DNA from 3 places in the Marinomonas sp. AWM4_232 genome. Region 2 is predicted to be linked to each of the others. Evidence: predicted binding sites of a transcription regulator. Region 2 holds the regulator's gene; each other region holds the start of a gene.
What was found. Region 2 encodes LexA, which represses DNA repair genes until DNA is damaged. Its sites were predicted from a motif close to TACTGTNTANNTANACAGTA; they were not measured.
Positions count from the first base shown of each region.

Region 1: the regulator LexA is predicted to act here: its motif matches at 939-958, upstream of umuD (translesion error-prone DNA polymerase V autoproteolytic subunit).
Region 3: the regulator LexA is predicted to act here: its motif matches at 1,289-1,308, upstream of ruvC (crossover junction endodeoxyribonuclease RuvC).

Region 1 covers NZ_JBSWTA010000001.1:3,055,943-3,058,212, forward strand. The annotation lists gene ACXAC1_RS14420 (AAA family ATPase) at 1-53, shown strand, start outside; gene ACXAC1_RS14425 (retron system putative HNH endonuclease) at 50-793, shown strand; gene umuD (translesion error-prone DNA polymerase V autoproteolytic subunit) at 976-1,419, shown strand; gene umuC (translesion error-prone DNA polymerase V subunit UmuC) at 1,419-2,270, shown strand, end outside.
Region 2 covers NZ_JBSWTA010000001.1:3,587,618-3,589,887, reverse strand. The annotation lists gene ACXAC1_RS16995 (DUF6586 family protein) at 1-235, shown strand, start outside; gene ACXAC1_RS16990 (hypothetical protein) at 238-504, shown strand; gene lexA (transcriptional repressor LexA) at 587-1,213, opposite strand; gene dinG (ATP-dependent DNA helicase DinG) at 1,284-2,270, shown strand, end outside.
Region 3 covers NZ_JBSWTA010000001.1:3,939,958-3,942,227, forward strand. The annotation lists gene ruvB (Holliday junction branch migration DNA helicase RuvB) at 1-110, opposite strand, end outside; gene ruvA (Holliday junction branch migration protein RuvA) at 114-713, opposite strand; gene ruvC (crossover junction endodeoxyribonuclease RuvC) at 713-1,261, opposite strand; gene aspS (aspartate--tRNA ligase) at 1,391-2,270, opposite strand, start outside.

The sequences.
Region 1 (2,270 bases), 530 kb from region 2:
AATTACAAAAAGCAGATCGTAAAATTCGACGTAAGGGATTATTGGCAAAATGAGAGCGATTGCTAAAACGGAATTAGGCAGTAATGTATTAGATCGGCAAAACAAGATAAGCCGGCCAAATACCGCAGAGGAAGCGGAAGAGCGTTGGGGAGCTTTTGGTAAAAAGACAATTGTACGTAATAAGCTAAAGAGCCAGCAGCAAGGGCTTTGTGCCTACACTGAGTTTAACATTAGCGCGTTTGTTTCTTTGGCTTCTTCTAAACAAAATGGTTGCCATATTGAACACATCAAACCTAAAAGCCGTTTTCCAACAGAAACCTTTGATTATGAAAATCTAGTAGTGTCTGTACTGGATGCTCAGGATTTACATTCGATCAAACAGGGTGAATTATCCGTTAGTACCCAAGACCCAGATGATGAGAGTCATTTCAATTATTTTGGTGGTCATGCCAAACTACATTTTTATGATGATAATCTTTTTATCTCACCTACCAACCAAAATTGTGGATACTTTTTTGCGTTTCTAGAAGAAAGCGGCGCGATTGTTCCTTCTCCTAACCTCGATGATGCAGAGCAAGAGAAAGCAAAATACACAATTAATCTGCTGAACTTAAACCATCCTTATCTTAAAAATCAGCGTCGCCAGCGTATGTCGGAAGTTAGAGAAGATATTGATAAAACAGATGACTCAACAAAAATCGTTGCTCTAATTGATTTAGAAATTTCTGAATACGAAGCAGGGCAGGTTGCCTCCTTTCCATCTGCGATATTGTCCCTTATAAAAGACTCATAGAAGCATATGATTAGTAAATCATAGACGAAGTCTATTTGAGATAACTACAGAGTAGCTAGTGAAATCCAAGTACTCGATATTCATCTAATTAACCGAAATATTCCTTATAAGAGCATTAGCATTGTATCTCTGCAAAACAACACTATACTGTATGTATATACAGTATTTGGTTTGGTGGTTGTATGCGTTTGACGTATTTGGGCTCAGCTGAGTCGTCTGGTTTTTTTGCGGCGAAGCAGATGAAGATGCCGCTTTATGTGGAGTCGGTGTCGGCGGGTTTTCCCTCACCTGCCCAGGATTTTGTGGAATGCTCGTTGGATTTGAATGAGTTGTGTATTCAGCATCCGAGTGCGACGTTTTTTGTGCGGGCGCAGGGAGATTCTATGGTGGATGCTGGGATTCATTCTGGGGATGTGTTGGTGGTGGATCGATCTTTGACGGCGAAGCATGGCGACATTGTGATTGCGTCGATCCATGGCGAGTTAACCGTTAAGGAGTTGTGTTTAAAGCCTGAGTCGATTTTGCGTCCTCACAATAAGGCCTATCCTGTGATTCCGATTTCGGAGCATTCTGAATTCGAGATCTTTGGGGTGGTGACTGGGGTGGTGCGGAGACTGGATCGCTGATGGATAAAGTCTTTGCTTTGGTGGATTGCAATAACTTCTATGCCAGTTGTGAAAAGCTGTTTCGCCCTGATTTAAAACATACTCCGGTGGTGGTGCTGTCAAACAATGATGGCTGTGTGGTAGCGCGTTCGCGAGAAGTGAAAGCGTTAGGACTGAAAATGGGGGCGCCGGTCTTTCAGGTGCGGGATCTTATCGAGCAACACAATATCGCCTGTTTTTCGTCTAATTATGCGCTTTATGCGGACATGTCGAATCGGGTGATGACGGTATTGGAGCAAGAAGCGCCACAAGTTGAGATTTATTCCATCGATGAAGCCTTTCTTGATTTAACCGGTATTGATGCTGTGGATGATGTGGCACGTCAGATCAAGGCCAAGGTCGATCAATATACAGGTATTACAGTTGGTGTGGGGATTGCGCCTACCAAAACCCTAGCAAAGCTCGCTAATCATGCGGCGAAGGCTTACCCCGCTACGGGTGGGGTAGTGGATCTAACGGATCGTGAGCGGCAGCGGCGATTGATGGCATTGGTGGAGGTCGGGGAAGTCTGGGGCGTGGGGCGTCGCTTGACCAAACATTTGCAGGCACGGGGCTTACGGACTGCATTGGACTTGGCGGATGCCGACCCGAAAATGATTCGTCGAGAGTTCTCTGTGGTATTGGAGCGTACCGTACGAGAACTCAACGGTATCTCCTGCTTGGAGTTAGAGTCGATGACGCCGACGAAACAGCAAATTGTCTGTAGCCGTTCGTTTGGAGAGCGCATTACCCAAAAGGGCGAGTTAAAAGAAGCGCTGGCAAAGTACGTGGCGCGGGCGGCTGAAAAGCTGCGACAAGAGGCATGCCTCGCC
Region 2 (2,270 bases):
CAGTGTTCCTGTGCTGAATGAGTTGGCACTATTGAAAAACAATGGTCAATCTTGGTTGAGCCAATTGCATGTTGCCTTCCAAGCCGCCTTAGATTGCCAAGTGGCTAATCAGTCCTATGGAGCAGGAGTGGAATTGATTGGCCGCGGCTCTGACGCTGGTACATCTACGAAATACATTTTGAGCTCTTTAACAGAGTTAGTCTTACGCTATCGCGAAGACGCGGCCGAATATTAGTGATGAAAGATACCTACTTAGAAATTGTCGAATTGGAAAATGGTGAGATTGTCTTACGCCCAGCAGGGGAGGATGACGATAAAACTCCTATTGCAACACTCACGATTTCCGATGATACGAAAGACTTCCTGAAAGATCGTTATTTTGAGCTTGCCAAGTGCATGTTCCATGCGGGCATCGACTTCGTTTATTCAGAAGATTTCGGTGGCATGGATTCGTCTGAAGGCGATGTGCACGATGAAGAGTTTATGCCGCGGATTTTGCATTAAATAAACCGTTTCGAATCATGGTCAATGCCATAAAAAAGCCTCTATCACTAGAGGCTTTTCAGGAATTGATTATAGGAATTGATTAATGGCCTCGTCGGATTACGCCCACCGAGAGCCCTTCAATGGCAAAGTCTTCGCTTTCCAGATCTACGATAATGTCATTAAATTCTTCGTTTTCCGGGATTAAGCGTACTTCACGACCTTTTTGCTCAAATCGCTTCACGGTTACTTCATCACCGATGCGGGCCACCACGATCTGACCATTGCGCACCGTGTGAGTTTTATGGACAGCTATCAGGTCACCATCTAGAATGCCTGCGTCTTTCATACTCATGCCGTTAACAGACAGTAAGTAGTCAGCTTTTGGTGAGAACATTTCTGCGGCGATAGGGATTCTGGCATCGATGTTCTCTTGTGCCAAAATTGGATAGCCTGCTGCGACTCGTCCAACAATTGGTAAAGTGCCAGCTTCATCGTTCGCACTTACGGGTGCTTCTTGCTCTACAAGGCGAATGCCACGAGAAGCGCCAGAAAGCATTTCGATTGCGCCTTTTTTGCTAAGCGCTTTTAAATGTTCTTCTGCTGCGTTTGGGGAGCGAAAGCCTAAACGCGCCGCAATTTCAGCACGAGTAGGTGGGAAGCCTGTTTCGTTAATAAATTCGCGAATTGTTTCTAGTACGTCAGACTGTCTTTTTGTTAATTTAATCATACGGCATCTGTTTGTTTATACAGTTACTGTTATTATATACAGCTATCAATCAATTGCTCAACTATATTCCATGCTTTCAGACTCGATAAAAGAAAATATTCAAACGGCCTATCGCGCTTACCTTGAAGCCAAAGGCCATAAAGCACGTGTTGGTCAGCGTCATATGATTGCTACGATTGCACGAACGCTTGGTAATATACGACAAGGTTCAGAAGGCGAAAGGCTTGGTGAGAAGCATGTTGCCGTGGTTGAGGCTGGAACAGGTACTGGCAAAACACTTTCTTACTGTTTATCTGCCATCCCCATTGCGAAAGCCAAAGGGCTTAAATTAATCATATCAACAGCCACTGTTGCGCTGCAGGAGCAGATTCTCCATAAAGAGCTGCCAAGCCTGCTGGAATACACCGATTACACGTTTCGCTATACCTTGGCCAAAGGTCGTGGTCGCTATCTTTGCTTAAATAATTTAGAGAGCTTTCTAAGTGCGGAAGATCAAGCCACAGAAGATATGTTTGCAGGCCTGTTTGAGCAACACTTAACACCTGATGATGTAAATACCGTTTTGTATCAGGAAATGGACGACTCACTTCGTGATGGCAAGTGGGATGGCGATAAAGATAATTGGGAAGGCATTATTCGTGAGCAGGATTGGCGACGTTTAACCACCGATCATCAGCAGTGCACGAACCGCAATTGTGCGAATTTTTCAGCTTGCCCATTTTTTAAAGCCAGAGCTGAGTTAGAGACGGCCGATGTTATCGTGGCTAACCACGACTTGGTATTAGCAGACTTATCATTAGGTGGCGGTGCGATCTTATCCGATCCCAAAGAAACTATTTATGTGTTTGATGAAGGGCATCACCTACCAGACAAGGCAATCGGTCATTTCCGTCATGAGGTCCGTCTACAGCAAAGCATTAGTTGGCTTAAGCAGCTAGACAAGAACTTAATCAACCTACGTCAAGAGCTGACCGATGAGGTCAGTTTAACGGGGCAAATCCTTCTAAAATTGCCACAGCAGATACAAAGCACGATCAATTTTATTCAATATGCACAG
Region 3 (2,270 bases), 350 kb from region 2:
ACGACAGGTTGCCCAATATACTCTGCCAAGCTTTGTGGGCGGATCGCCCTATCCACCTGACCTTCACTACCTCTTACTTGAGGCGAAATTATTCGATCATGTTCAATCATAAACTACTTCAACATACTCTTAAGAGCCGCTTTGATTAATGTCTCACTATCAGAACTATCTTTAGGTAGCTTCGCAATAACACGAGCTGCCTCTTGCGGCTTATAACCCAGCGCAACTAACGCAGCTTCAGCTTCTTGACGCGGATCTGTTTGAACCTGAGCCACCACTGAACGCTCAGTAAAGAGATCCTGCTTGGCCGCCGTGCCAAGCTTATCGCGCAACTCAACGACTAAACGCTCAGCCGTTCGCTTACCAACACCTGGTATTTTCACCAAAGAGTCCACTTGTGACTCTTGAACCGCTAAAATCAACTCTGATGTTGACATGCTAGACAATACAGAAAGTGCCATTTTCGGACCTATTCCATTTACCTTAATGAGAATCTTAAACAAGGCCCGCTCATCTTTTGTCGCAAACCCATATAAAGACTGAGAATCTTCCTTGACCTGAAAATGCGTATGAAGCATTACACTTTGACCAACTGGAGGCAGCTCATAGATTGTGCTCATGGAAGCCATCACCTCATAGCCCACTCCATTCACATCAACCAACAATTCCGGTGGAGATTTCTCTATTAAAGTCCCAACAATTCGCCCAATCATTATTTAACCCTTAAATCTGATAACTGCCAACGTTTTGAAGTACGCCCCGCTCGCTTACCAACACCATATTCCAAACCATCTGAAGTGCGAGTATTTACATGACATAACGCTATGGCCAAAGCATCCGCAGCATCCGCCTGCGGCGTTGACTCAAGTTTTAGTAGCAGCTGAACCATCGCCTGAACCTGCTCTTTATCTGCGCTACCATTACCAACGACAGATTGCTTAACTCTTCGAGCGGCATATTCATAGACTGGCAAATCAGCCATTGCAGCAGCAACAATCGCAGCACCACGCGCCTGTCCAAGCTTCAAGGCGGAGTTAGCATTTTTCGCCAAAAAAACCTCTTCAATGGCAAATTCGTTTGGTCGAAATTCATCGATTACATCACTAACACACTCATAAATCCGCTTTAAACGAATCGCCAGATTTTCATCAGGCAAGCGGATACACCCACTAGTCACGTAATGAGTCTTCCCATTAATAAAATCCAACACCCCAAAGCCCGTTAACCGAGAGCCTGGGTCAATTGCTAAAATCCGAGCCAAAGCACACCCTAACAACAAGCCTAAAAACACTGTATATTCCAACAGGCTACGCAACACTTTGCAATCTAAAGCAATAAAAAAGGGCCAGCAAAGTGGCCCTTTTCAAATTCATGTAGCGGACTTGATCAATTATTCCGCAACAGGCTTACGCACACGAATGCTAAGCTCTTTAAGCTGCTTATCACTTACTTCACCCGGTGCTTGAGTCAATAGACACGTTGCACTCTGAGTTTTAGGGAAGGCAATAACATCACGGATAGAAGCAGAACCTGTCATAAGCATCACTAGACGATCAAGACCGAACGCTAGACCACCGTGCGGCGGCGCACCAAACTTAAGCGCATCAAGCAAGAAACCAAACTTCTCTTCTTGCTCTTCTTCAGAAATGTTTAGTAGCTCGAAAACTGTTTGCTGCATATCAGCTTGGTGAATACGGATCGAACCACCACCAAGCTCAGTACCATTAAGCACCATGTCATACGCTTGAGACAGAGCAGTAAGCGGGTTAGCTTTCAGATCTTCAGGCGAACATGAAGGCGCAGTAAATGGGTGGTGGATCGCAGTCACACCGCCATCAGGCGTCTCTTCGAACATTGGGAAGTCAACAACCCAAAGTGGAGCCCACTCGCAAGTGTACAGATCAAGATCCGCACCTAACTTGCAACGTAATGCACCTAACGCTTCGTTTACGATGCTTTCTTTGTCTGCACCGAAGAAAATCAAATCGCCGTCTTGCGCTTCAACGCGGTCTAGCAATGTTTGACGAACCTCGGTCGGCAAGAACTTAACGATTGGAGACTGAAGACCTTCTTCAAGATCAGACTTATCATTAACTTTAATGTAAGCCAGACCTTTAGCGCCGTAGATACCGACAAATTTCGTGTACTCGTCAATTTGTTTACGAGTAAGAGAATTGCCACCTGGCACTTTAAGGGCTGCAACACGACCTTTTGGATCTGACGCAGGACCAGAAAAGACCTTAAAGTCCACTTCAGTCATAAGATCAGAA